4 regions of the Paenibacillus sp. VMFN-D1 genome follow, and region 2 is predicted to be linked to each of the others. Evidence: riboswitches for the same ligand, from Rfam matches in the RefSeq annotation. Region 2 holds a riboswitch; each other region holds the start of a gene.
What was found. Region 2 has a riboswitch for cyclic di-AMP ahead of C7820_RS07290 (APC family permease). Riboswitches for the same ligand answer to the same signal wherever they lie in the genome.
Positions count from the first base shown of each region.

Region 1 (7,375 bases), on a different contig from region 2:
TGTAAATGCATAAGACCTGCGTTTAGCGGAAGTTTTTATTGCGATATAAGGAAGCTCTGTCTCCGTAGCCTATTCGTTCTTATATCTAAAGCCAATCAATTGTCGATGTAACTTCACAGAAGACAGACCGCACCTATAACCATCTTACCCCAAGCAGCCCCAGTCCAAAAGTTTCATGGAGATGAATGACATGTTTGAAGATCTGGATGTATTCGCCACGGTGGTGGAGCAGTCGAGCCTGAACAAGGCCTCGAAGCTGCTGAATTTGTCCCAGCCCGCCCTCTCGCGTAAAATTACCAAGCTGGAGGACGAGCTCGGCGTGCAGCTGTTCAACCGCCGCGGCAAGCGCCTTGAACTGACGGCCTTCGGCCAGTCGGCCTATACCTTTGCCCTGGAGCAGCGGCAGCAGCAGCAGAAGTTCATGCAGATGATCGCCAAGTACAAAGGGGACGATCAAATTTCGGTGACGCTCGGAGCCAGCCTGACCACGCTTCAGACGACGCTGCCGCCTTTGGTGAACGCGTTTATGGAGAAGCACCCTTCCGCTGAGCTGAAGCTGGTCACCGGGAAAACGCACGAAATCGTGTCGGCCGTCCGCGACAAGAAGCTGGACGCAGGCATCGTCGCCTCTTCCATCGAAGAGCCCGGCCTGCGCTGCACGCCGCTGTTCGACGACCACCTGGAGCTGGTGCTTCCCCGCAATCACAGGCTGTGCGGCCAGGATAACGTGAGCATGGATATGCTTCACGGCCTGCCGATGATTATTTTCTCAACCGGAACGTGGTACCGGAAATTGACAGACGAATTGTTCCACCGGGCCGGCGTCGTTCCGGACATCCGGATGGAAATGGATTCATTTGAAGCGATCGTCCGGCTTCTGCCCGCCTGCAGGGCGGCGGCACTGCTGCCCAAGTCGTATTTGCGCAGTCAGCTGCTGGACGACAACGACCTGGCGATTCTTCATATTCCCGATCTGCAGGAAACGCGGCGCACCACCTCGCTTGTCTACTCCGAAAACGGGGGACTGAGCGCCGGGGCGCGCCGCTGGATCGAAGAAACGAAAAAGATTTTCGGCCGCACCCGGGATGAGTAACGGGCGCCGCATATCAAGAGCCGTCAAGACGGGATTCCCCCGCTCCTGACGGCTCGGATCATGTTACAGGCTATTTCTTCCCCATGGGCCTGGAAGCCGCCGGCTCCGCCTTGACCTCAAGGCCCAGCTTGCGGGCGACAAGTCCCGTGGTGCTGGCCTGCAGCAGAATCGTCAGCATGATCGCCATGAACGTCACGGCCGAGATAACATCGGCGTGGGCTACGCCCATGCCGGCGATCATGCCCGAAAGGGCGGCGGGAATGACCCCGGTCTCCCGGACCCACATCATGAACAGCAGCTCACGCCAGGACCATTTGACCTTGCGGTCGGGCAGTGCGCAGAGCAGAATCGTGATGGGCCGGGCGATGACCATCAGCACCAGGACCGCCGCCAGGCTTGGCCAGAAGTAATCGCCAAGCACCCGGAAGTTGACCTGGCTGCCGAGCAGGATGAAAATCAGCATCCGCATCATGACGCTCGTATTGTCCGCAAACGATGCGGTCTCCTCCAGCTTATCGTCCATTGACAGCCCGAACGTATCCGCGTTCCCCCAGATCAGCCCGGCCACGAAGGTCGCCATAAATCCGCTGACATGAATCAGGTCTCCTATTAAATAAGAAGAAAGTGCGACGACGATCATCGTGATCGTCGTGTAGTCTTTCAGAACGCCAAGCCGGAAATGGGCAACGAGATACGTAAGAATCATAGATACGACAGCGCCGACGAGAACGCCGCCGACGGCGGTTTTTACGAAATCCCAGGTCATCGTCCCGATATGTAAGGAACCGCTGCCCGTCACCGCGGCCAGCAGCGCAAAGGTCAGAATCGAGCCGGTCGCGTCGTTGAAGGCAGACTCGCTCTCCACCGTCTCCCGGACCCTTTCCTTGATCTTTACCTGCTTGAACACAGGAATGATCGAAGCGGGGTCGGTCGAGGCAATGACGGCGGCGGCCAGGAAGGCAAAAAGCCAGTCCAGCCCGAACAGGTAATGCACGGCCGTTCCGACGATCAAGGTCGTGACGATGACGCCGGGAACGCTCAGCATGGAGAGTGTGATCCATACCTTCCGCAGCCCGCTCAGCTTCAGGTTCCGGCCGCCGTCAAACAGAATGAGCGCCGAGCCGACGGAGAGGATCAGCTGGTTGATCAGCGAGCTGCTTGCCTCGTTGATCAGATGCAGCCCCTGCCCAAGCAGCATGCCTGCCACGATAAACACAGCAACGTCGGGAAGCCTGAGCCAGGAGGCCAGTCTTCCGGACAGCATGCCGACGGCAATGATAAACAGCAGCAGTATTAAAATGTGATGAATGATTTCGGTCGTCGGGGATTCCATGTCTGTCTCACTTCCAGATTTACGATTTGACGTTCACCGCTTCGCTCTCGAAGCGGTCGATATTGCTGTTAGAGCCGATAATGACCATGATATCCCCCGCATGCAGCTGGTCCATCGCCGTCGGCGCAACGATGATTCCCTCAGGACGATGAAGTGCGACGATGCTGCAACCGTACCGGGCTCTCGTATTGACTTCGCTGAGCGTCTTTCCGTTCAGGCATTGCGGTACGGTCATCTCCACGATGCTGTATTCTTTGGACAGCTCAATGTAATCCAGCAAATTCGGCGTCACGAGCTGATGCGCCACCCGGATGCCCATATCCCGCTCCGGGAAGATCACCCGGTCCACGCCCAGTTTGGACAAGGCTTTGCCGTGCAGCATGGAGATGGCCTTCGCCACCACGGTCTGAACGCCGAGCTCCTTCAGCAGGATTGCGGCAAGGATGCTCATCTGGATATCGTCCCCGATCGCCACGATCCCGCAGTCAAAGTTACGGATTCCCAGCGATTTAAGAACCTCCTCATCGGTTGCATCCGCCACTACGGCGTGAGTCAAATGCTCGCTCATATCATTGACCACTTCTTCATTAATATCCACCCCAAGCACCTCGTAACCCAAATCCATAAGCTCCATGGCCAGGCTTGAGCCGAACCGCCCCAAACCGATGACGACAAACTGCTGTGTTTTCATTTCTCTCCAGATGCTCCTTATCCCTTAATGTTGATTTTATATATGATGACTTTGAAAAATTGAAACGTTGATTCATCCAAGCCACGGTTACCCGATAATGATTTTGCCTTCGGGATGGCGGTACAGCTCCTTGCCCTTCTTCGGACCGAGCGCATAGGCAAAGGTCAGGGGTCCAAGGCGCCCGGCAAACATCGTCACACAGATCAGGATTTTCCCGATCAAGGACAAATGCGGCGTCAGCCCGAGCGATAATCCTACGGTGCCGAAAGCCGAAGTTGTCTCGTACAGGATCATCAAGAAGCTGCTGTCTTCTGTCGTAGACAGAACCATGGATACGCCGACCACCAGGAACAAGGCCAGGAAGGTAATGGTCAGCGCTTTGAAAATCCGCTCCTGGGCCAAACGGTAACGGTACAAAACGATATCGTCGCGGCCGCGGATCATCGCAATCACCGCACCGACGAGAATGGTGAACGTCGTAGTCTTGATTCCGCCCCCCGTGGAGCCCGGCGAAGCGCCGATAAACATCAGGATGATCGTAAAAAATTGCGACGCCTGGCGCATACTTGCCAGGTCCAGCGTATTCGCCCCGGCCGTCCGCGGCGTAACCGACTGGAACAGCGAGGCGAGAATTTTGCCACCCCAGTTCAGGGAACCGAGCGTCTTGGGATTCGTGAATTCAAAGATAAAGATGACGACTGCTCCGATCACGATCAGGGCGCCGGTCATGGACAATACCACTTTCGTATGAAGTGACAGCTTCCGGTTTACCCGGTAATCTACCAGGTCGGACATGACGATAAAACCGATACCGCCGGATACGATCAGAAACATCACGACAAAATTGACGAGCGGGTCGTATACAAATCCCGTCAGGCTGTTAAAATGGCCGAACAGGTCGAATCCCGCATTATTGAACATGGACACACCATGAAATATTCCAAAATAGATTGCTTTTCCAAGAGGCATATCGAACGACCACCGGATGGCGAGCAGCAGCGCTCCGCAGCCTTCGATCGCCAACGAAAAAAATATGACTTTCCGGATCAGACGGACGATGCCTTCCATCGTATTTTGATTCATCGCTTCCTGCAGCAGGAGCCGGTCCCGAAGTGAAATCCGGCGCTTGAAAGCCAGAGCGACCAGGGTGGCCATCGTCATAAAGCCGAGTCCCCCGACTTGAATCAGCAGCATGATGACCACCTGGCCGAACGTGCTGAAGTATAGCCCCGTATCTTTGACAACCAAACCGGTCACGCATGTCGCCGAGGTTGCCGTAAACAAGGCATCAATAAAACTCAGCGGCTTTCCCGTCGTGTTCGAAATCGGCAAGGTGAGCAGTATGGCTCCGATCAAAATAATGGCCGCAAAACCCAGAGTTAATATTTGCGGAGGGGCCAGCCGGAACCACTTCCATTTACCAATCAATACATTCACCTCTTTAAAAAAGTCAAAAGAAAAAAAGCATCGGAAATCCAATGCCTTTCGGTTTGGCTCCTGCATGCACGACGCCTACGAGGTTAGCTGACGGATTCGGGCATGCACAGGTTGCCCTATTCGCGGACGACAAAACCGCCCAACGAAATTCACCCCAAAAAAATGGTTCCCCCGTTTTCAATGAGAAATTCGGCGTTCTTATTCATTTGCATCAAAATTATAATCTTTATTGTGGGACATCACAAAGGCCTTTTTCTGATGAATTGGTTGGAAAACAGCCTGATTCGCAATGCAAGTGGACACGGCCTGCGGTTATCTTCTCTTTTCGATGGCTTTCCTTGATTTTCATCGTTTTTTCACCACTATTTTCAGGGTATACTGGTTTTGGGCGAATCTTCTATGTTATGTTTACCGTACTGTAATGGGGGGAATGGTATCTTTATCACATTCAAGGGGGGATTTCATGGACCGGTTAAACCAGCCGCTGGAAATCAGGGCCAATTATAAATGGCTGGGCATTTTGGGAGTCATCGGCCTTATTTTATTCTTTTTCGTACAAGTGTTTCCGCAGACGAGCTCGGAGACGCTGGAGGGGCAAACGACCAAGGTCATCAGTAAATCGGAGGCGGAAGCAGCCGCCAAAGCGTTTGCCTCAGACCGGTTGAATATTCAAACAGGCATTGCAGATAAGCCGCTTGTCACATACCAGTCGGAATCGGACCTTTACGGTTATTTATCCAGAGAGAAGCTTCTTACGGAATATAACAAGAAATACGAACCGAAGTATCCTTATGACGTGTTCCGGGTCCGGCTTCCCGAGTCGAGCGATCAGGGATATGTCAATGTAGACGTACATATGAACACGGGCAAGGTGGTCGGGTTCTCCATCACGCCTCCGTATTCCAAGTATGCGGCCGCGATGGCTGAAACGAACGAAACGATGCGCAAGCAGAAACTGAGAATTGTCGAAGGAAACATGACGCTGGAGGATAAAGAGGAAATCGCCTCGTCCTGGCTGCAGAAGCTGGGCTACAACACAAGCTCCTTGAAAGTATCGAGCGGCAAGGATGAGCCCGGATTGATCTATACCGACTCCTCCTCGCACATCGGGGAATCGCAGCTGGAATTCAAGTTTGCCTTTGAGGATGGGGAGCTTCACTCCTTCCTCCCTGGATTTTCGGTCCCATCCGCTCATACGGCTTATGTAGAGAAGCAGACCAATAGCGCCACAATGCTGACCATGCTGGGATATGGACTGTTTACGATCGTCCTCGGCATTCTCGCCATCATTTACAGTGCGCTGACGCGGCGGTACACATCCTTTGCCCGCGGGCTGTTTTTATCCTTGTTTTATTTTGTTGTCTCATTGCTGACGACTTATAACATGCTGCCGGTGCTGGAAGCGGAAGGCTTCTCCCAGTTCGGGCTGATCGTGGCCATGGTCATTCAGGTGATCCTGAGCATAGCGATGACGGTGCTCCTGTATTTCTCCCTGGTCGGCGGGGACGGACTATGGCGCAAAGCCGGTTACAACGCCTGGGCCCGCGCCAAAGAGCCAGGATACGGGCGTTACGTGCTCCACAGCATGTTCACCGGGTATTTGTGGGCATTTATCCTGATGGGGGCGCAGTCGGTGATCTATCTCGTCCTGGACCGGACGATCCACAGCTGGTCCACGACGGACGCCTCGCAGTCCCCGTATAACATGCTGTACCCGTGGATGCTGCCGATCATGGCCTGGATGGCCGGCATCTCCGAGGAAGCCGTGTACCGCCTGTTCGGCATACCGATGCTGAAGAAAATCGTAAGGAACACATTTGTCGCCTGCGTCATACCGACGCTGATTTGGGCCTTCGGCCATACGCTGTACCCGATCTACCCGATATACACCCGGCCGATTGAGCTCCTGTTCATCGGTCTCCTGTTCAGCTTGATCTTCCTGCGTCACGGCTACATCGCGGTCATGTTCGCCCACGTCGTGTTCGACAGCATCCTGATGAGCTTCAGCTTGTTCAGCATGGGGGATCTGACGAACATTTTGGCGGGCGTGGTCACCTGCGTCATGCCGTTTATCGTCGCCTGGGTCATTTACCTGTTTTACGGCAAAAAGAAGGAGAAGCCGTATGCTACGACTCCTCCTCCTGAAGGGCTGCTATAATTTGTCCGGCGAGCTTGTCGCCGATCGAGAGAGGCCGGAAGTCTTCAATCCGGGCCTCTTTTATTTTTTTGAGCGAGCCAAAATGCTTCAGCAGCAGCTTGCGCCGCTTCTCGCCGATGCCCGGGATGGCGTCGAGCTTGGATGCCACCATCGACTTGCCGCGCTGCTCGCGGTGGAAGGTGATGGCGAACCGGTGCACCTCATCTTGGATGCGCTGGAGCAGGTAGAACTCCTGGCTGTCGCGCGGCAGCGAAATCGGCTCGGGCGGATCGCCCACCATCAGCTGCGCGGTCCGGTGCTTGACATCCTTGACCAGACCGCATACCGGGATGAACAGGCCCAGCTCGTTCTGCAGCACGTCGATCGCGGCGGAAATTTGGCCTTTGCCGCCGTCCACGACAATCAGGTCGGGCAGCTCCAAATTTTCCTTTAGCACGCGCTCGTAGCGTCTGCGGACGACCTCCCGCATCGTATCGTAATCGTCCGGTCCCTGAACCGAACGGATTTTGTACTTCCGGTATTCCTTTTTGTCGGGCTTGCCGTCGATAAACACGACCATCGCCGATACCGGATTCGTTCCCTGGATGTTGGAGTTGTCGAACGCCTCGATCCGGTGCAGCGACTCAATGCCGATATACTGGCCGAGGTTCGCGGCGGCCTTCG
Region 1 covers NZ_QRDU01000006.1:243,897-251,271, reverse strand. The annotation lists gene C7820_RS29790 (LysR family transcriptional regulator) at 191-1,093, shown strand; gene C7820_RS29785 (cation:proton antiporter) at 1,164-2,426, opposite strand; gene C7820_RS29780 (potassium channel family protein) at 2,446-3,117, opposite strand; gene C7820_RS29775 (TrkH family potassium uptake protein) at 3,205-4,545, opposite strand; cyclic di-AMP (ydaO/yuaA leader) riboswitch at 4,613-4,759, opposite strand; gene C7820_RS29770 (CPBP family intramembrane glutamic endopeptidase) at 5,018-6,712, shown strand; gene uvrC (excinuclease ABC subunit UvrC) at 6,681-7,375, opposite strand, start outside.
Region 1: it holds a riboswitch for cyclic di-AMP, as region 2 does, so the genes downstream of both, C7820_RS29775 (TrkH family potassium uptake protein) here and C7820_RS07290 (APC family permease) in region 2, are expected to answer to the same signal.

Region 2 (7,375 bases):
GATGCTCGCAATTGGGCTCGTCCTGGATTACGTCTCGTTGAATCGGGTGAAAAGCCGGCTGCCGAGAATGGAAGGCGAAGGTTGGATCAACCCGGTGTCAGAGCTGTGGTATATGCTGGAGTCTCTCTTGACCCGCAGGGAACGGCTGGCGAGCGTCATGTCCTGGACCCGGGAACGCAGGGAGCTGGGCTTCTCGCTCCTATACGGCAATCAGGAAGCCGCCGCGCTGCAGGGTGACCTGCAGACGAGGATGCTGAAGCACTTCCGAGCCGCCGCCGGTGTAACCGCGGTCCTGCTGGTGGTCACTGGGCTGGCGGGCTTCGCCGCTTATTTCCAGGCGCACGTCCATCCCGCCGATCCGGCTTGCTTCTCATGCATGTTCGATTCGCTGCAGAACTGGTGGGACCGCCTCGGTTTCTGGGAAAAAAGCGCCATCGTGCTCGGAGCATTCGCTCTGTCGTTAATGTTCGTCAGCTTCTGGCCGGCGCTCGGTATTGCCTTAACGGCGGCGAGCATACCGGCGAGCGGCCACGAAATCGCCAAGGATATCCGCGATCCGAAAAGACTGCTCACACCCGAGAATGCGATCTCTACGCTGCTTGCGCTTGCGCTGAGCCGTGTTCCGTTCGGCAGGCTGGCCGAACGTTTCGGTAAAAAGGGCGGCAGCAGGCTGAAGGATTGGCTGGAGAAGCTGCTTAAACGGCGAAAGGAGCCGAAGCCGGAACCCGACCTGCCCAAGAAGCCGCATAAACCGGATGGGGAGGATCCACCGCCAAAGAAAGAGAAGGAACCCGAGGAACAGCCGCCGAAGAACGATGCAGATGATTACGTGCATTGGAGCAAAGCGAAGTACCGCGGGGTAGAGCTCCACGATGCCAAGAACGGAGCGCTTGGGGAGTTTGACGGCGTCGATCTGGAGAAGGGCATCTTCTATGAAGCCAAGTCGGCGCAAGGGCTCGACCGCATCCATCCAAAAACGGGCAAGCCGCAGCAGACGCCGCAGCAATTTACGGATAAGCAGTTGTACCAGAAAACCAAGGTGCGGATCAACAACCTGATGCAGAAGGCGGTTGGGACGCGAACAACGCCTGACGGAACGACGGAGATTCCGACGCTGGAGCAAATCAAAGGAATCCGGCATTTCGAGTTTCAGCTGGACGGGGATTCACCGGCTCTGCGGGCGGCCGCGGAGAACAGTTTGAATAAGCTTCGCCAGGAGTTTCCGGATTACACATTCAACATTCGATTTGGGGTGAAATAACATGTCAATCAGCGCCATTATTGTGGACCCGGAAGACGAATTTGAACGGTCCTATATGCTGCCGGTGGCGACGGAATCCTTTTTCCAGAAATATTGGGTGCCGGCGGTGGAAGAGTTGAACTTGCAGTGGGTCGCACTTTTCCAGGACGGTACGGACGTGGAGTCCGAGGACATCCCGGCTGTCTTGGGCGAAGTGTCCCAGCTTAAAGAATGGGCGCGAAGCCACATGCATGGGGACGACCTCGACCACATGTTACGCAGGCTCGAGCTGCTCGAGACGGAACTGCCGAAAGCGTACAGGCGCAGCGGAGCGGTTGTCTACATCGGTTAATATTGCCGGTTAACATTGGTGAATGAATGAAAGATTGTTTAATCTCATAAGAGGTGAGTGCGATCAAGTCCGGGTTACACAGACACCGGGCTTGATTGCTTTAATCCGCGCTACGTGATGAAAAGGGAAAGGGGAGAGCGAAGTGAGGCAGTCTTATCGAATGGACGAAGGGGCTTTTATGCATCAATTGAACGAAGCTTACGGAATCTCTGCCCGGAGGCTTATTTTTATCCCTTATGGAGATTCGGCCTATTCTTACCGGGTGGAGGGAGAAAACGGGAAGCGATACTATATGAAACTGTTTGACCATAGCAATGACAGCCACCGCCAAGGCATTCTTCGGTGCAGCCGTTATGTGCCGTTTATGTGGGAATTGCATCAGACCGGCCGCTTTGTGGAGCTGCCCTGTCCGTTTCGAACCTTAAGCGGTGCTTTCCTGCTTTCCCTCTCCGATTGCACAGCGCTGCTGTTTCAATTTATCGATGGGGAGACCTGGGCTGAAGCTTATCCTTTTTCCAAGCATAATTTGGAGCGTATTGGACGGCTGGCGGCGCGGATTCGGCAGTTGACTCCCTTTACTGCCACATCTGGCCTTTCGAGTGAAACGTATGATGTCTCCTTCTCCGAACATTTGATCCAATGCCTGGAGCAGCTTGAGCATCTTCAGCCCGGTGCAAGTCCCGCAAGCCAGCTGCTGCGTGAGCTTGTTATCCCTCAGCAAACGCACATAACCGAGCTGCTGCACCAGATAACAGGGGTTCGTGAACGGCTCGTGCTTGACCCGGCTCCCAATGTGCTCTGTCACGGTGATCTGTGGGGAGGGAATCTGATGGAGACCGCGGACGGCCGGTTGGTCGTCCTGGACTGGGAAGCGGCCATGCTTGCGCCACCAGAGCTGGATATCGTGGGGTATACCGGGGACGGACTGGGTCATTTTCTCACAGGGTATGAGCAAGAACTAGGACAACGGATGGAGCTGAACCTGGATTTGCTGCGTTATTATGCATACCGCCATCATTTGAGAAACCTGACCCATTGGTGCATGAATATTTTGCATCGCGACCTGGAGCCGGATCAGCTGGATAACGACCTCGAAATGGTCCGGCATCACTGCTTGAACCGACTGGATACCGTAGAGGCTTCGCTGAGGAATGCGGCGGATCGAAATATTTAGAAGCCCGATATGAATTTAATAGCGTAAACAAGCGATATGCACAGCTACAGCCAGAAATTAATAGATTGCCGCCATTGTAAGCGTTGACATGGAGTTCTTTTGATTTTTTTCATACGTATCTCAAACCGTTTGCTTCTTTACAGCAGGCATCCGGAAGGAGTAAGATTCAATTCGTAATCGTGAACTTGTGAACCTGAAACGTAATGAACCTGAAACGTAATACTCCTTGATCGCTGAATTCTGAAGTCAGGAGCGGGGGAACCAAAGGGAGGAAGTTAAGCCTTCGTCCCAGGGGTGAATCACTTGATGTTCATTTATTGAGTGTAGGGATACTTTCGGTCCCGAATCCGTCAGCTAACCTCGTAAGCGTGATGAAAGAGGGATTTGTCGTGCGCGTAAAGTCACGGGAAGGTCCAGCTTTCCTGCGGCTTTTTTTGTTGTGCCCAAAAAGGGTTGAGCACGTGTCTAACGGGTACATCATGAGCATTTCAACTCTAACACTGGCGGTGACAAACATTTATGGCAGCATTGAAAAGACTTCTGATTGGACGGCCGCTGAAGTCTACCGAATTGGGAGAACAAAAACTGAACAAGAAAAAAGCGTTGGCCATTCTATCCTCCGATGCGCTGTCGTCCGTAGCGTATGGGCCGGAGCAAATTTTGCTGGTTCTGGTCACGGTCAGCACGGCGGCGTTCTGGTATTCGATACCGATCGGAATCGGCGTATTGATTTTGCTGGCTGCACTCATTTTATCCTACCGGCAGATCATCTTCGCTTATCCGCATGGCGGCGGCGCTTACGTTGTCTCCAAACAGAATCTGGGAATCTACCCCGGGCTTGTGGCCGGCGGATCGCTGCTGATAGATTACATTCTGACTGTTGCGGTCAGCGTTTCGGCGGGCACGGACGCACTGACTTCGGCGTTTCCGGCGCTGCATGAGCATACGGTGGGGATTGCCGTCACCTTCGTCATCCTCATTACGCTGCTGAATTTGCGGGGCGTCACCGAGTCAGCCTCCATCCTGGCTTATCCGGTGTATCTGTTCGCCTTCGCGCTGTTCATTTTGATCGGCGTCGGTATGTACAACATCGTGACCGGTCACGTTTCACCGCATTTGCATACGCCGGTCGGGACGCCGGTAGCGGGGATCAGCCTGTTCCTACTCTTAAAAGCTTTTGCTTCGGGCAGCTCCGCCCTGACCGGGGTCGAAGCGATCTCGAACGCCATCCCGAACTTCAAGGACCCGGCCCCGAACAATGCGGCCAAAACCTTGATGGCAATGGGGATTCTGCTGGCTGTACTCTTCTCGGGCATCGTATTTCTTGCTTATTATTTGGGCATATCCCCAAATCCCCAGGAGACGGTCGTTTCTCAGATTGCCAATCAGACGTTCGGACGGAATTTTATGTACTTTTTCATCCAGGGCACGACGGCACTGATCTTGATCCTGGCGGCCAATACCGGATATTCGGCGTTTCCGCTGCTGGCGGTCAATTTAGCCAAAGACCGGTTTATTCCCCGGATGTTTACTGTCCGCGGTGACCGTTTGGGATATTCGAACGGAATCATCATCCTTGGGCTACTGTCCATCGTGCTGATCGTCGCCTTCCACGGACAGACGGAACATTTGATCCCACTGTATGCGGTAGGGGTATTTATCCCTTTCACGCTCTCGCAAACGGGGATGATCGTCAAGTGGATTCGGGAAAAACCGCAGGGTTGGGTGACGAAGCTCGTGATCAATACGATCGGCGCGCTGATCAGCTTCACGGTGTCGGTGATGTTCTTCGCAACCAAGTTTGCGCAGATCTGGCCGGTACTGATCTTTTTGCCGCTGATTGTGTATCTGTTCCACCGGATCAAGAAGCATTATGAAGCGGTTGGCGAGCAGCTGCGGCTGTCGACATGTGAGCCGGCGGTACCGATTGAAGGCAACGTGATCATTCTCCCCGTTTCGGGCATTACGCATGTCGTGGAGCATTCCCTGAATTATGCGAAGTCACTGGCGGCGGATCAGATCATTGCGGTATATATTCCGTTTGAACGGGAAGAAGAGAACCGGTTTGAGGAAAAATGGCAAAAATGGCGGCCCGACGTGCGCCTTGTGACGCTGCATTCTCCGTACCGGAGCATCATTCATCCGCTTAGTAAATTTATCGATACGGTGCACCGGAAAGCCAGCGAATCCAACTACCAGGTCACGGTGATCATTCCGCAGTTTATTCCCAAGCGGAGCTGGCACAATCTGCTGCACAACCAGACGAGCTTGATGATTCGGACTTATCTTTTATTCCGCAAAGATGTTGTTGTGACGACGGTACCGTATCATTTAAAAAAATAGCGATTCAGATGGTTCAAACCATTCGTAATCAGGCCCCGGCATCTGTGCCGGCGGTCTTTTTTTTGCGTAAATGCAGCGGATATATATGAAGGGAAAGAGTAATCCCGTGGGAATAATGGCTTGAGCGTAATGGCTTATGAGTAAGGGCTTATTTCCTGCAGAGCAGGGAATGCATTTTTTCATGATGTGTCTGGAGTCGAGGCAATAACGCAACAAACGGTATGTCACTCGCGTCTAATCATCGTACCTAGAACAGCAACAGGAGTGGAGCAGATGAATGTAAAACTGATGACGATATTCGGTGCCGTGCTCGGTTCTGTGCTCGTATGGGCAGGAAGTGCAGCTGCGGAAGAACGCTTTACCGATCTGCAGCACTCGAAGTGGGCAGAGGACGGCATCACCTATATGGCCGAACGGGGAACCGTCGCCGGATACGGTAACGGGAAGTTTATGCCCGAAAAACAAGTCACAAGAGCGCAAGCTGTCACTTTCATGGTGCGGGAACTCTATCCGCAGGAGCTGCAGCAAGCAGCCGACGGCGGCATGACCTATACAGATGTGCCTAAGAACCATCCTTTTTATCTTGAAATAGCCATTGCCGCAAAACATGGGCTGGCCAGCGGATTTCCTGACAGCACATTCCATCCGGATGCACCGATGAGTCGTGCCGAAACGGCGGCGTTTCTTACACGTGCCTATTCACTCGTAAAAGGCCAGCACCCCGTATCATTGACGGATACAGCAAAGCATTGGGCGGCAGCGCCTATTCTCATGATGAGCTCCAACGGATTGATCGGCGGATATTCGGATGGCACCTTTCGTCCGGACCGATCTGTGACGCGAGCGGAGTTTGCTGTATTTATGTCACGGGTCATTCGCTTCGAACGTCAAGGAGCCATTCAGGCACAGGATTGGGATAAGCTGATGTCCTACATGACCGTAAGCGAGCAGGTCGGCCAAATGCTCATGCCTGACATCCGGCAATGGAACGGGCAAGTGACGACTACGGTCAATGAAGGGGTCAAACGCAGCGTTCATGATCAGGATTTGGGCGGACTTATTCTTTTCGATAAAAATATGATAGACGTTCGGCAGGTCACCACTCTGACGCATGATCTACAGATGGAGGCAGGCGACATTCCGCTGTTCCTTGGCATCGACCAGGAAGGCGGGGTCGTTAAACGAATCCCCGGAGGTACGAATCTGCCGGGTCAAATGGCGCTGGGTGCAACTGGAGATACAACGCTCGCCGAAGCGGCCGGACGGCTGACCGGGGAGGAGTTGAAGGCGCTCGGGCTGCAGGTCAATTTTGCTCCGGTGCTCGACATTAACAGCAATCCGGATAATCCGATTATCGGAATGCGGTCGTTTGGCTCGAATCCGGATTTGGTGACACGAATGGGTCTTGCTGAGATCCAAGGACTTCGGCAATCGGGAGTCATCGCGGCGGTCAAGCATTTTCCCGGCCATGGCGATACGGTTGTAGACTCCCATTTGGGAATGCCGGTGCTTTCGCATGATCGGGAGCGGCTCGATGCGGTGGAGCTCAAACCGTTCCGGTCTGCCATCGATAACGGAGTAGAGATGATCATGACCGCACATATAGCGTTTCCAGCTGTAGATAACGATCACGTCACATCGCTCAAGGACGGAAGCAGCGTGCCGATTCCTGCTACGTTATCCAAGAAGGTACTGACCGGATTGCTCCGGGGGGAGCTTGGATACAAAGGCGTCATCATTTCCGATGCCTTCACGATGAATGCGATCGCGGAGCATTTTGGCGAAAATCAAGCGGTGCAACGTGCCGTTTCCGCTGGTGTGGATATCATCCTCATGCCGCAAGATCCGGCAGCCGCGCACCAAACGCTGGTGAACGCGGTGAAGAGCGGGGCGATACCGATCGAAACCATCCATTCGTCAGTGAAACGGATTTTGGAGCTGAAAGCGAAATACGGTTTGTTTGACCGCAGCGAAAGCCTTACGCAGCAATTGGCCGCGCTTAATGGTGTCATTGGTTCCGAGAAGCATCGTACAGTGGAGCGGGAAATCGCAGAGCGAGCGGTCACCTTGTTAGCCGGTCGTGACGGTGCGCAGCCGGATCAAATTCGTCAAGGCGATCGGGTTGCGATTGTCGCAGCCGATGAGGAGCAGGCGAAGCAGCTCGAGAGACAGCTGAAGCAAGCCGCAAATAACCTATCGCTGAAAACAGTAACAGCCCTAGTCGGGCAAGGAAAAACGAATGAGGCGCTTCAGGCGGTGGATCAAG
Region 2 covers NZ_QRDU01000001.1:1,542,359-1,549,733, reverse strand. The annotation lists gene C7820_RS07305 (PrsW family glutamic-type intramembrane protease) at 1-1,261, shown strand, start outside; gene C7820_RS07300 (hypothetical protein) at 1,263-1,592, shown strand; gene C7820_RS07295 (phosphotransferase enzyme family protein) at 1,735-2,766, shown strand; cyclic di-AMP (ydaO/yuaA leader) riboswitch at 2,988-3,151, shown strand; gene C7820_RS07290 (APC family permease) at 3,286-5,109, shown strand; gene C7820_RS07285 (glycoside hydrolase family 3 N-terminal domain-containing protein) at 5,383-7,375, shown strand, end outside.

Region 3 (7,375 bases), on a different contig from region 2:
AACTGATCATTGCTCCTCTCGCCATAGTTTTAAAATGTCATAATTCGACAACGTTCTCTCTTTAATGATATCAATAATACCAACGATTCCCAAAACAGTCAACCAGTAAATTTGGTTCAATAACCTTACAAATAGCATAACAGCTAGGAAATCACTCATATCAGGATTCTTTTCCAATTATATCGCCTTGGTAGTATAATGTCGATTTGGAAAACCTTAATTCTGCTTATTTCGACATGTATCGACATCAATTGTCAAAAATATTTCAAAATTAAAACACTTAACAACCCGAATTTCACAAAATGAATGGAGTTGACCTGAACATGAACCCACTAAGTGAGGAAAAGGTTTTTAAAGATCCGGTTCACAATTATATTCACGTCCAGGACTCCACGATTTGGAGGCTCATTAATACAACCGAATTTCAGCGCTTGCGGCGGATCCGGCAGCTTGGAACCTCGTACTTGACGTTTCATGGAGCGGAGCACAGCCGTTTCTCCCATTCTTTAGGGGTATATGAGATTACACGGCGGATTATTTCGCAATTTGAGCGCAGCGGGTATCCGGATTGGCCGAAAGAAGAGAGGCTGCTGACGTTGTGTGCGGCGCTGCTGCACGACCTCGGACACGGCCCCTTTTCCCATTCGATTGAAGAGGCCTTTCATATGAATCATGAAGACTGGACGCGCCGGATTGTCACCGGAGATACGGAAGTGAATGATATTCTGAGCGAGATTGCTCCGGACTTCCCGGACAAGGTATCCGCCGTTATCGCGAAGACCTATGATAAACCGATTGTGGTGAACCTCGTTTCGAGCCCCTTGGATGCCGACCGGATGGATTACCTGCTTCGGGATGCCTATTACACCGGGGTGAACTACGGCACGATTGATATTGACCGTATTTTACGGATGCTCCGTCCTTACCAGGGGAGAGTGGTGGTCAAGGAGTCCGGGATGCATGCCGTGGAGGATTATTTGATGTCGAGGTACCAGATGTACTGGCAGGTCTACTTCCATCCGGTAACCCGCAGTTCAGAAATTATTTTGCGCCAAATTTTCCGGCGGGCCAAGGAGCTGTACCAGGATGGTTATCCATTTGGCTTTATGGTCGAGCCGCTGCCGCAGCTCTTTGAAGACAAACTGGACGTGCAAGCTTATCTGAAGCTGGACGAGGCGCTGATTCAAACGGCCTTCCTCCAGTGGTCCTATGAGGACGACCGCATACTCAGCGAGCTGTGCACCCGATTTATGCACCGCAAACTGTATAAATATGTAGAAATGGACTCCGTCGATTTGGAAATGATCGATGAAATCCGCCGGGAGTTTGGACAAGCCGGAATGAACCCGGAATATGATCTGGAGATTGATTTTCCGACCGATCTTCCTTACGATGTATTTCGTCCGGGTGACGAGTCGAGCCAGAAACAGATCCTGCTGCTCGACCGCCAGGAGCAGCTGCGGGAAATATCCGAGGTGTCGGATATTGTCCGCTCCATCAGCGGCATTCACCGCGGGAAATATCACTTGTATTATCCGGAAGATAAACTGGAAAAGGCGATAACCGATCTTTCTCCTTCGATTTCCCGCATTTTCAAGCTTTAATGACAAAATACCGTACGAAAAGGAATAAGGGTTACCGACAAGAAAGGAGTTCAAATTCATGGAACTGTTCGACACGCACACCCATCTGGATGCGCAACAATTCGACGAGGACCGGGAGCGGGTCATTGACAATGCCGTACAAGCCGGTGTAACCCGGATGATCAACGTTGGTTTTAACCGGGAGACGATTCCATCGACGATGAAGCTGGTGGAAACGTATGATTTTATATATGCGGCCATAGGCTGGCATCCGCAGGACGCCGTTTTTATGCAGGAAGGCGATCTGGAGTGGATTGCATCCTTATGCAGTCATCCCAAGGTGGTGGCCATCGGTGAAATTGGACTGGATTACTACTGGGACACCTCGCCGAAGGACGTGCAGCACCGGGTCCTCCGCCAGCAAATTGGACTGGCCCGAGAGCTTAACATGCCAATTGTTATACATAACCGGGACGCCCATGAGGATATTGTGAAAATATTACGGGAAGAGAAGGCCGGCGAGGTCGGCGGCGTCATGCATTCGTTCTCGGGGAGCTGGGAAACGGCGAAGCTGTGCCTGAATATGGGCTTCCATCTTTCGTTTGGCGGACCTATTACGTTCAAGAATGCCAGAGTCCCCAAAGAGGTCCTGGCTCAGGTTCCGATGGACAGGCTGCTCATCGAAACCGACTCTCCTTATCTCACGCCGCACCCCTTCCGAGGGAAGAGAAACGAGTCGGCAAACGTCCGTCTGGTCGCTGAAGCTGCAGCCCAGATTAAGGGGGTTGACCTGGAGGAAATTGCCCAGATTACCACCCAAAATGGGCTGGAACGATTTGGAATTGTGTGAAATCGGGAGAAAAACAGCCGAAAAAATGAGCATGAGCGAATGATTAAAGAATTTTAACAAACAAAACGCCGAATATTACATTTTTTTAACCACTTTTTCAAATAAACGTGGTTGATTACCGCTTTACAACATGCATCAAAACAGGATATCATCTTTTCAGTGAATCATTGAGCTGTCGTTAAGGTCTTACCTTCGCAGCTTTCATGAACCAGTCTCGCTGAGTCTCCCGCATGGGAGAACGGGGGAACCAATACTGGAGCGGGTCATGACAGACCGGAAGCGGTCCCATGCTCGCAAACGTATTTGATTTCTTTCTTGGGTCTCTGGGGTGAATTGAACGGCTTTACGCCATGAGCGTAAGGACGCGAATAGGGCGGCTCTCTTTCGCCCGAACCCGACAGCTAACCCCGTAAGCGGATAAAGAGAGGTACCCTCGTGCATGACAATTCCGATATTCAGACATCCGGAAGCCACGAAAGAGTCCTCGTAAGCTCTTTTCTATCGGCTTCTTTTGTTTTGAATAAAGGAGAGGCAGTCATCATACTGTTGTATAACAGGAGGTGACAAATCATGATGGAGAGATTGGTTCATGGTGCAAGAACGCATGCTTTCTGTGGGTTCTTGTAAAAAATTGAGTATAGTCGCGTCAAATACAATCATGCATAACTCTAGACGGCGAGGCTATGAAGGAGGATCGAGAAAGTGGGCGTTTTCCAACCAGAGAAGACCCATGATTCAAAAATCTCCAGCATGTCTTACGCATTGCGATGGAAGCATGAGAATTTGCGCCAGATCTCCACTGCAGCTATCGTTTCAATCGCGGTTACCCTGATGATCTTGCTACTCGTGTACAGTCAATCGCGAAAACAAGTTTATTTGGTAGTAGACGGTCAAATGAAATCTGTACAGACCAATACATCTTTACTTCAAGAAATGCTGGATGAGCAGGAAATCAGTCTGAAACCCGAGGACCAAATATCGATGCCGCTGAGCGGGGCTATATCCGACGGCGACAAGGTCGTGATCGACCGCGCGAGTCCTGTGAAGGTGACGGCTGATGGTGCAACGAAGCATTTGTATACAACGGCCAAAACGGTCGGCGACGTGCTGAAAGAAACCGGCGTCAAAGTCAAGGAAACGGACATTGTCACGCCGGCTGTCGAAACGGCGGTCTCCACCAACACGGACATCCGGATCGTCCGGATGAACAAACAGGTGGTACAGCGTCATGAATCCCTCCCCTTCCGGGTGGTAAAAACCTCCGACCCCAGCATTTACAAAGGCGAGTCGCGGGTGATTCAGCAGGGATCTCCTGGCGTCATGGTGCAGTACATTGAGAAGAAGTACAAAGACGGCAAGCTGGTGTCCATGAAGATGGTGGGCAAAAAAGTGCAGACGGTGACCAAGGATAAGGTCATTGCCGTCGGCACGAAGAAAAAGCCTGTTCCCGTAGTGACCGAAGTCAAAACAGCCGTTGCCAAAGCTTCTTCTACCCCTGCCAAGGTGAAGAAGGTCAGCAGCAGCAGTAACAACCGGGTCAGCAAGGCCGGCGTTGACTTTTCCTACAAGAAGCTGATCAAAGTATCCATGACCGCTTATTCGTCTGGCGAGTCCGGAGTCGGCACACGCACCGCCACAGGAACACGCGTCGCGGAAGGCCGCACGATTGCGGTTGATCCAAGCGTCATTCCTTTGGGATGGTGGGTTTACATTGAAGGCATTGGCTTCCGTCGTGCGGAAGACACGGGCGGAGCCATTAAGGGAAATAAAATCGATATATACTACGATTCCGTCCAGCAAGCACGCAACTTTGGCCGTAAATCCGGCCTTAAGGTGTACGTGATTGGTCCGGTCAAACCGGAGCTGAACTAATTTCGTTTTACTTTGCCATTCTAATGTTATAGTATTATGATCATGAAAATGTCATGCTAAAGAAGAGGAGCATTCCTCTTCTTTTTGTTGTTAATTTACAGCAGTTTGTCTATACCGGGACCCCGCAAAGTACCTGAACAGGCATCATGGTTTATGCCCACTTGCAGGGACTTGGCTGTCCGGCGGCATTGACGGGTATAATGTACTCGAAAGGAAGACATGAATCATGATTAAAGAAGTCATTGTGGTGGAAGGCCGGGATGATACCGTGGCCGTGAAGCGGGCGGTGGATGCCGATACGATCGAGACGGGCGGCTCCGCCATCAATGCGCGTATACTCCAGCGGATCGCGCTGGCTCAGGAACGGCGGGGGGTCATTGTGCTGACGGACCCGGACCACGCCGGCGAAAGAATCCGCAAAATCATTACGGCCAAGGTGCCCGGCTGCAAGCATGCGTTTATCCCGGAGGCCGATGCTACCCGCAAGGGGGATATCGGTGTGGAGAACGCCTCGCCTGCGGCGATCCGCAGAGCTTTGGAGCGGGTTCACACCTCTTATGAGGGGGCGGAAAGCCAGATCGACATGGAGGACCTGATGGAGGCGGGGTTGATGGTGCACCCGGATGCCGCCGCCCGGCGGATGGCGATGGGCAACCTCCTCGGTATCGGCTACTGCAACGGCAAGCAATTTTATAAGCGACTCGCCATATTTCAAATATCTCGCGAAGAATTCGCGGATGCGCTTGCCCGTATTGAAGATGAAGGAGGCCGGACAACGTGAACGGCATGGACGACATCGCCACACCTAGGCGAACCAAAGAAATCATCCAGCGCCACGGCTTTTCATTCAAGAAGAGCTTGGGGCAAAATTTTTTGATCGACCAAAATATTTTAAATAAAATCGTGGATGCGGCCGGACTTGATTCCACCAAGGGTGCCCTGGAGATCGGTCCCGGCATCGGCGCCCTGACCGAAAAGCTGGCCCAGCAGGCAGGGGCCGTCACGGCGGTTGAGATCGACCAGAGGCTGATTCCGATCCTCGAGGAGGTTCTCGCCCCATACCCTGGCGTAAAAGTACATCATGGGGATGTACTGAAGACGGACCTCGCTGCGCTGTTTAAGAGCAATTTTGCCGATGTATCCAAAGTTAGCGTCGTGGCCAACCTTCCGTACTATGTGACGACGCCGATCTTGATGAAGCTGCTGGAGGAGCGGCTCCCGCTGGAGAACATCGTCGTGATGATCCAGAAGGAGGTGGCGGACCGGATGGCCGCCCGGCCGGGCACGAAGGATTACGGCAGCCTGAGCATTGCCGTGCAGTATTACAGCGTGCCGGAGCTGGTGTGTATCGTGCCGAAAACGGTATTCATTCCGCAGCCGAACGTTGAATCGGCAGTGATCCGTCTGGCCGTGCGGGAACAGCCGCCGGTTGCGGTGGACGATGAGCGGCATTTCTTCGAGGTGGTACAAGCATCGTTCGCTCAGCGGCGGAAGACGATATCGAACAATCTGAAGAGCCGCTTCTTCCCCACAGAGGGACGGGAGCGCCTGGATCAGCTGCTGCAGGCAGCGGGAATCGACCCGTCCCGCCGCGGCGAGACGCTCAGCATTGAGGAATATGCCGTGCTTAGCAACCTGCTGCGGAAGGAAGGCATCGGCTTAAATTAAACAAAAGATGAACCAATAGGGGGATTCGCCCATACCATGGGGTAGGGGTGATGTTCATGAATATTGGAGACCTGGTCGTGCGCAGATCCTACGGCGGCGATATCGCGTTCCGCGTCGAGGATTTGCGCAGGGACGAAGCGGTGATTAAGGGAACGGAGTTCAGACTTCTGGCGGATTCGCCGCTCGATGATCTGGTAAGGGTCCCTTATGCGCCGGTAAGCGAAAAAACCGAGAAAGCAAATATTAGAGCAAACGAGTCGCTCAGTTTACTGAAACGTCACCGTCAGGAGCAGACCCAGCGGAATCAGGCCACCTTGAGCGGAAGCGGGGAATGGGGAACAGCTGAGCCGGCTTATTTCGAAGTCCCCGGGAAGGTGCTTCATCTGGATGGAGATCCGAATTATTTGAAAAAGAGCCTGAGTCTGTATGAGCAGCTTCGGGTTCCGGCCGAGGGCCATTATGTGAATGAGGCGGGGATGGCGGACGCCCTGTACCGGCTGCTGCCTCGGGTCCGGCCGGATATTGTGGTGATCACGGGCCATGACGGCGTACTGAAGCATCGCCAAAATCATGATTTGTACAGCTTGAACAGCTATAAAAACTCGCAAAACTTCGTCAGGGCGATTCAGGTGGCGCGCCAGTTTGAGCGCCATTACGATCAGATGACGATTATCGCCGGCGCATGCCAGTCGCACTTTGAGGCGCTGCTGCAGGCCGGAGCCAACTTTGCCAGCTCCCCGGGGCGCATCTTGATTCATGCCCTGGATCCGGTATATGTTGCCGCCAAGGCGTCGTTTACATCGGTTAGAGATACGATCAATATGACGGATGTGCTTCACAATACGATCAGCGGCACGCAGGGCGTCGGGGGCATTGAAACCCGCGGGAGCTACCGCATCGGCCTGCCCCGGCTTAACGACTTAACCAAGCTTAAGGTGACGCCGTCGGCCATTTAACATGTCCGGAAATGCCATGAAAAGCACTTGACCTGACAGCATAACGAAATGCAGGAACCGTAATCTGCCGGCGGATTGCGGTTTTTTGTTGTTATCCGGGTGTAAGCAGAAATGAGCTGGGTTTCCGCAAAAAAATTCGTTGACAACTTAAAATTGATGCTGATATAATTATTGTTTTGATTTGACAAAACCATCTTTTCGAGTTATAATGGACAAGGAAAGAGGTGGTCGTCGACAATGGCTAAAAATACGCTGTTGGAAATCAAACGCAATCTCGAAGCTCACGTGGGTCAGAAGATTTCGCTTCGGGCTAACGGTGGTCGTCGCAAGACCGTCGAGCGTACTGGTGTTTTGGAAGAAACGTACCCATCTGTTTTTATTGTGAAATTGGATCAAGAGCATCAAACCTTTAAACGTGTTTCATACAGCTATGCCGATATTCTTAC
Region 3 covers NZ_QRDU01000009.1:46,710-54,084, reverse strand. The annotation lists gene C7820_RS32085 (HD domain-containing protein) at 324-1,604, shown strand; gene C7820_RS32080 (TatD family hydrolase) at 1,663-2,433, shown strand; cyclic di-AMP (ydaO/yuaA leader) riboswitch at 2,639-2,865, shown strand; gene C7820_RS32075 (resuscitation-promoting factor) at 3,136-4,305, shown strand; gene rnmV (ribonuclease M5) at 4,532-5,086, shown strand; gene rsmA (16S rRNA (adenine(1518)-N(6)/adenine(1519)-N(6))-dimethyltransferase RsmA) at 5,083-5,973, shown strand; gene yabG (sporulation peptidase YabG) at 6,030-6,929, shown strand; gene veg (biofilm formation stimulator Veg) at 7,167-7,375, shown strand, end outside.
Region 3: it holds a riboswitch for cyclic di-AMP, as region 2 does, so the genes downstream of both, C7820_RS32075 (resuscitation-promoting factor) here and C7820_RS07290 (APC family permease) in region 2, are expected to answer to the same signal.

Region 4 (7,375 bases), 610 kb from region 2:
GTCTTTATGAATATATTCTCCGTTTTTTGGGAATACCGGACGTATTTTGCGACAGGTATCCAGTATACACTGCTCCTGGCGGCCATCGGCGTCATCTGCGGCTTCGTGCTGGGCATTATTATATCCTTGCTGCGGATGTCCCGCTTGTGGCTGCCGAAGCTGATCGGTTCGGTATGGGTGGAAGTTCTCCGCGGTACCCCGATGGTTGTTCAGCTGTTTATTATTCACTACGGCCTCGTGGCCTTCGGGGTCAAATTTACGCCAATCGAGTCCGGTGCAATTACGCTGTCCATTAACAGCTCCGCGTACCTTGCGGAAGTGTTCCGTGCCGGAATCCAGGGGGTGGACCGGGGGCAGTCGGAAGCGGCCCGTTCCCTCGGAATGCCGCGCAGCATGACGATGCGGTACATCGTGCTGCCCCAAGCTGTAAAAAGCGTGCTGCCGGCCATTGGCAATGAGTTTATTACGATTATCAAGGAATCATCCATCGTATCGTTTATCGGCGTCACCGACTTGATGTACCAGTCGGGGGCTATCCAAGGGATTACGTATGATTACCTCAGTCCGCTGCTGGTCATTGCAGCCATCTACTTCATTATGACGTTTACCTTGTCCAAGCTGCTGGGGGCATTTGAAAGGAGGCTGAATACCGATGATCAGCGTTAAAGATTTGCGCAAATCGTTCGGCAAGCTGGAGATTCTGAAAGGGATCGACATCGACATCGCCAAAGGCGAGGTCGTCGTCGTGATCGGCCCCAGCGGCTCGGGAAAAAGTACCTTTCTCCGCTGTTTGAATCTGCTCGAAACCCCGACAGGGGGACAGATCACGTTTGAAGGCGAGCCGATTACGGACAAACGCCATAACATCAATGCCACACGCGAAAAAATGGGCATGGTGTTCCAGCATTTTAACCTGTTCCCGCATAAATCGGTGCTGCAGAACCTCATGCTGGCGCCGGTTAAGGTGAAAAAGCAGCCGCCGGCCGAGGCGGAACGGATTGCCCTTGACCTGCTGCGCACGGTCGGATTATCCGACAAGAAGGATGCGTATCCTTCCCAGCTGTCAGGCGGACAGAAGCAGCGGATCGCCATCGCGCGGGCGCTGGCCATGCAGCCCCACGTCATGCTCTTTGACGAGCCGACTTCGGCGCTGGACCCTGAAATGGTCGGCGAAGTGCTGGAGGTCATGAAGAAGCTCGCGGAGGGCGGCATGACGATGGTCATCGTAACCCATGAAATGGGGTTTGCCCGGGAAGTCGGCGACCGGATCGTCTTTATGGACGGCGGACAAATCGTCGAGCAAGGGACGCCTGCAGAAGTGTTCGGTAACCCGCAAAACAGCCGCACGAAAGATTTTCTGAGCAAGGTCCTTTGACCAAGAGCCTGCATCTACAAATGATAAAGCCCTGGACGAGAATATTACTCATCCAGGGCTTTTTTTGTACCTTTTTATGAATAAATCGTTAAAATGAATGAAGAAGTTGTAACTTTTTTGAAAGGAATTGAGCCGTTGCTCCCTTGCTTAAGTCAGCTAACAACTCTAAATAAAGCCTGATCATTCAAAGGTTTTGGATTGGTAACATTTTCATGAGCACTGGTTACAAAATTGTGATATATTTGTTGAGCCGAAACTTTTAAGGTAAAGTGCGGGGGATGTAATTTGTGTACATAGTACGCTTGGGGTGAATCGCACCAACAGGGCGTAGGGTTGTCTCCTCAATCCGAATCCGACAGCTAACTTCGCAGGCATCACGACTTAAGGAGGAACCATGAAAAGATTTAAAGGAATCAAGACACTTGCAGCCATCATCGGCATTTCTCTGGCGGTACAGTCGGTACCCACGTTTGCGGACTCGGTCCATGTAGCGAAGGATGGAGACACCTTCTATACACTATCTAAACAATATGGCGTTAATTTGAATCAACTGATGAATGCAAATCCGAATGTACAAGCAACCAATATTTATCCGGGCCTGAAATTAAACGTTCCCGGAGCAAGCACAGCCAAGGCATTTGCCGCAGAGGACAGCGGCTCCATCATCACGGCTGCTTCCCTGAACGTCAACGGCAATGACAAAGTCGTGGAAGCATGGGGTAAAACCTTCGATTACTCCAAAACGCTGGACGTCCGAGCCACGGCATATTCTTCCGCAGCTAGCGAAAACGGCAAGTGGGGCGCAGTGGATTACTTCGGCAACCCGCTGAAGCTGGGCACGATCGCGGTTGACCCGTCCGTTATTCCATTGGGAACGAAAGTGCTCGTTACCGGTCACAGCTTCCCGGGCCTTCCGAAGAAAGCCTTCGTAGCGACAGCTAAGGATACCGGCAGCGCGATTAAGGGGAAACGCATCGACATTTTCGTGCCGGGCAGCCCGGAAAGCGTCAGTGCCTTCGGATTCCAGGACGTTGAGCTGTACTTCATTAAATAGTCAATGCTATTCATAACAACACGGAAAAACCGGCTTTTGTACTCAAGCCGGTTTTTTTGTACGCTCAGCGCGTTACTTGTCTTTTGGAACGTGAAGTAACCTCGGCAGCGTGACGAATGAATAGCCTTTATTTTTCAAGGTCCGAATAATGTCCGGAAGGGCATCGATCGTACCGCTGAGATTGGATGTGGTTCCGCCTCCCGCATGCTGAAGAATGATCGAGCCTTGCCCAACGGTGGACAGCACGTTGCGCTTGACCGCTTCCTTGCCGATTCCTTTCCAATCCAGCGAATCGACGTTCCAGTTTACGATTTTGTAGCCCTGCTGCTTGGCCCAGCGTAGTTGGCGTTCCGTGATGTCTCCATAAGGGGGCCTGATCAGCTTGGGCTTATAGCCGACGATGCCGTAGAGCGTGTTCTCCGTCCGCTTAATCTCGGCTACATATTCGTCCATCTCCAATTTGTGAAACACGGGATGATTATAAGAGTGGTTTCCGATCACATGTCCTTCACGGACGATGCGCTCGACCAGCTCGGGATGCTTCTTCGCCCGGCTGCCCATCACAAAAAAGGTGGCTTTAATATGATGGGCTTTGAGCACATCCAGGATCTGAGGAGTAAACCTGGGATCCGGCACGTCATCAAAGGTTAGGGCCACCTCTTTGACGCGCGGACCGTGAATTTTGAACGTTTCGGGATATTTTTTGATCAACTGGCCGAGCGTAAGGATCTGCTGTTCCTTCCGCTTTTCTTTCGCCTCCCGGCTGCTGGTTTCCCGTGCAGGTTCGGAACCTGACGGATGTTCCGGGGGTTCACCGCCTTGAGCGGCGGCTGCCGGCCGCCCGGACTGCCAAGGACAGATCAACAACAAGATCAGCAGGGAAGACAGCAATACGCATAACAGCTTCTTTTTCATCCGTCTCGACTCCTTTCCACCGCGGACAAACAGCGAAAACATGATTATCCTTGTTATGTCCATAAGTTGATGCAATTATGTTGCTTTAAATCAGATGCTGGGCCACATTTTCATATCGTTCGGCAAAGCGTGTATAATAGAACTGATGGATTACGGTCGCTGCACATTGGCCGTAACCGCGAGGTATGGACAATGAGCGGCGGCGCTGCAATCATATAACCCTGTTGTCATATAGGCTTAATCACATACAACATAAAGGAGACACGAAGCAATGGCAGATCTATTTACACCTTATGTACTTAAAGGATTATCTCTGAAAAACCGGATTGTTATGCCTCCGATGTGCCAATATTCGGTACAGGCTGAGGACGGGATCCCTAACAATTGGCATTATGTCCATTATGTATCCCGCGCAGTCGGCGGTGCCGGATTGATTATCGTAGAGATGACGGGGGTTCACCCGGACGGACGGATTACGAACCGGGATACGGGAATATGGGATGACGGGCAGATCCCTGCTTACCGCAAAATCGTCGACGAAGTGCACGCCTATGGCGCAAGGATCGGCATCCAGCTGGGCCATGCCGGCCGCAAGGCGGAAGACGCGAACCCGCCTGTAGCCCCATCGGCTATCCGTTTTGACGAAAAATATAAAATTCCGAGAGCTTTGTCCACCGAAGAGGTCCAGAGTCTGGTTACCGCCTATGGGGAAGCGGCCCGGCGCGCTGTGGAAGCCGGCTTTGATACGGTGGAAATACACGGTGCTCACGGCTATTTAATCCATCAGTTCCATTCACCGCTGACCAACCGAAGAGACGACGCGTATGGAAAAGACCTGGCTTTGTTCGGAGAAGAAGTCGTGAAAGCCGTCAAGAAGGCGGTCCCTGAAGACATGCCTGTTCTGATGAGAGTGTCAGCCAAGGAGTACGTGGACGGCGGTTATGACGTCGATTACTGCGCGGAAATCTGCCGACGATACCGGGATGCGGGTGTAGACGTATTCCATATTTCCTCCGGCGGTGAAGGTCATATCGGATCGAACGGCGGACCGAAGGCCGGCTCGGGGTACCAGGTGGAATTGGCGGAGCAAATGAAGGCAAAGCTGGATGTGCCGGTAATTGCTGTCGGCCGCTTGGAAAATTACGAGGAAGCGCAGCAGGTGGTGCTGGAAGGAAAGGCGGATCTGGTCGCAGTCGGCAGAGGCATGCTGAAGGATCCTTACTGGGCGCTCCATGCGGCTCAAGAGCTGAACGGAGAACAGAAGATCCCGAAACAGTACTTGCGCGCTTTTTAACGAGGCATTGCGGAAATGAAGCTAATCAAACATTCATAACAAAACGCTGGAGTCAGATCGGTTGGATCGCTCCCGCGTTTTTTTAAACGGTAAACATAGCCTTGAATGAAGGCTCGTTGCTGCTATATTATGGAAGATGAACAAAGCCGAAAAAAATTTTGGCGATTTTTGAAACGGTCCTAAAACTGCTGCGTAAAAGAGTATCAAGAAGAACACATTAACCTTTCAGGAGGAACAAGAAACCATGGCTATTTTCAAAAGACTGCGCGATTTAACAATGTCCAATATTAATGCGATTATCGATAAGGCAGAAGACCCGATCAAGATGACGGACCAATACATCCGTGATATGACCGAAGATTTGGAAGACGCGGAGAAGGCTGTAGCCGCTCAAATCGCCATCGAGAAAAAATTCAAGCAGTTGTACGAAGAGCAGCAGGCGCTCGTTGAGAAGCGTACCCAGCAGGCACACACCGCAGCCCAGGCACAGAACGTTGAGCTGGCCCGCCGTGCGCTGGAAGAGAAAAAATCGGCTGAGCAGAAAATGAACGAATACAAAGCAAGCTACGACCAGAACAAGGCTTCCGCCGACAATCTCCGTGCTAAGCTTGAGGAAATGCGCAAGCAGCTCACCGAAATGAAGAACAAAAGAGAGACGCTGGTAGCCCGCTATAATGCGGCCAAAGCGCAAACCGAAATCAACAAGGCGATGAACGGTTTCAGCACCCATTCTGCGACGAACGGCATGAAGCGGATGGAAGAGAAGATGCTGCAGATGGAGGCGCAAGCCGAAGCCAGCAACGAAATGTCCGCCAAAGGCAAATCGCTCGACGACGAGTTCGAACAGCTCGGTAAGGACAAAGAAGTTGAAGATGAGCTGGCAGCGCTCTTGAAGCAGTACGAGAACAAATAATCTGCCATAAACCGGGTATGATGAATAGCGAAGGGGAACATTTGTCATATTTCTCCTTCGCTTTTATTATGTATGAGTGAGACGTTGAGAAGATGTGGAGGCTAAGGTGGATGGATTTTAATATCATTAAAGGGATTCTGGTATGGACAGGTTCCGGGGCGATCCTGCTCTTTATTTTGATGTTTGTGGATTCGCTGTTTACCAAGTACAAAGATTTTGAAGAAGTGAAGGCGGGCAACATGGCGGTCACCTCGCGCCTGGTCATCAAGCTGCTGTCCCAGGGTTACATTCTGTCCGTTTCGATTCGGACTTCGAATAACCTGCTGGAAGCGCTTGTCGTATCGATCGTCTCCTTCTTGATCTTACTCGTGCTGGAAGCGATCGTGCGCGTCTTGATGAGATGGTGGGCAAAGCTTGACCTGGATACAGGTACACAGCAGGGCAAAGTGGGTTACGGCCTGTTTGCCGGTACGATCCATTTGGTGGGCGCCCTCATCATTACCGCCTGCCTGTAGCATGACCCCAATATATATTAAAGTTTGATTACCTAAGGAGTTATAGCATATGAGTGTATTTAAAAGAATCGGCAACCTGTTTGCCAAGCCTGAACCGCCGAAACCGGAGAAAAGCATGCTGGCGCTGATGCCGGGAGATATTTGCGAGGTATCGCTGGTCACATACGAAGTCATCGGACGCGTGCACAACCGCGGAAGAAACGCCGTTCTGCTCACGCTCCGGGACGGGAACACGATCGCTTACCTTCATATTGAAGAGCGCGAGACCTTGGAGTATGAATTGTACGCTCCCATCGACGGCCGGCTTGACAATCCTGCCGAAGTACCAACCGAAATCGAACTGGACGACCGGGTTTACTATATGGAAGAAGAATACATCGGTCATGTGTTGATTCAAGGCAAAACCCCGTTTACGCAAGGGGGAGAGCAGCACGTATGGCAGTACCAATCCGACGATTATCATCTGCTGCGGATCGAGTGGCAGAACGGACGCTTTATGCTGTATGAAGGAGAGAAAGTAATCCCAGGTGATGTGAAAGTCATCCGGGCCAATTAGAGGTGGGGCACATGATGGGTAAGAAGAGAAGCAGGTTTCTCGGCCTGAAGCTTCTGCTTGTCGCCAGCCTTGTGCTGTCTCTGCTGACCGGATGCGGCATCGGCTCGCCAAACGTCAAGGAGACATATCCGCTGGAGTCGGTGAACCGCGACGGTAACGCTACGTCGTATGTGTACCGGGCCGCGGACAAGACGGTTCCCGAGGTTGCGAAGGAGCTGACGGACGAGAAGAAGCCCGACCAGATGTCGCCGGAAGATGCCGACCGGATGTTTCTGGTGTACGGTAACGAATGGTACCATCTGCAGAAAGATACCGCCAAGCCAAGCGATACGCTGATCGAAATCGACTCGCAGCAGTATGTGCAGCGGAATTACGATTCAAGCTTTCTTCAGGGATATCTGACGGCTGCGCTCATCGGACAACTCTTTGATTCGTTCGGCGGCGGAGGCTCTTACCGGGGGTATACGAGCAGAGACATTTATCAGCCGAAGCAGGGAACGTACCACAAGCCGACGACCAACGATAAAAAGGTCGCGCCGCCGCTGACGGTTGAGAAGAAGGGCTCGATTCTCCGCCGCGGCAAAAACAGCGACACGAATCCGAGCGTCGGTTCCGGAGGCAGCATTTTTGACCGGAAGAAAGATACCAAGACTCCGAGCAGGGGCAGCATTTCAAGGGGCGGCAGCAGCGGCTCCGGCCTGTTTGATGCACCGAAGCGGTCGTATACGAAGCCGAAAACCCGCGTCGGATCAG
Region 4 covers NZ_QRDU01000001.1:928,439-935,813, forward strand. The annotation lists gene C7820_RS04425 (amino acid ABC transporter permease) at 7-666, shown strand; gene C7820_RS04430 (amino acid ABC transporter ATP-binding protein) at 653-1,375, shown strand; cyclic di-AMP (ydaO/yuaA leader) riboswitch at 1,614-1,766, shown strand; gene C7820_RS04435 (3D domain-containing protein) at 1,770-2,429, shown strand; gene C7820_RS04440 (polysaccharide deacetylase family protein) at 2,502-3,344, opposite strand; gene C7820_RS04445 (NADH:flavin oxidoreductase/NADH oxidase) at 3,616-4,638, shown strand; gene C7820_RS04450 (PspA/IM30 family protein) at 4,883-5,551, shown strand; gene C7820_RS04455 (DUF350 domain-containing protein) at 5,662-6,066, shown strand; gene C7820_RS04460 (DUF4178 domain-containing protein) at 6,116-6,622, shown strand; gene C7820_RS04465 (DUF4247 domain-containing protein) at 6,637-7,375, shown strand, end outside.
Region 4: it holds a riboswitch for cyclic di-AMP, as region 2 does, so the genes downstream of both, C7820_RS04435 (3D domain-containing protein) here and C7820_RS07290 (APC family permease) in region 2, are expected to answer to the same signal.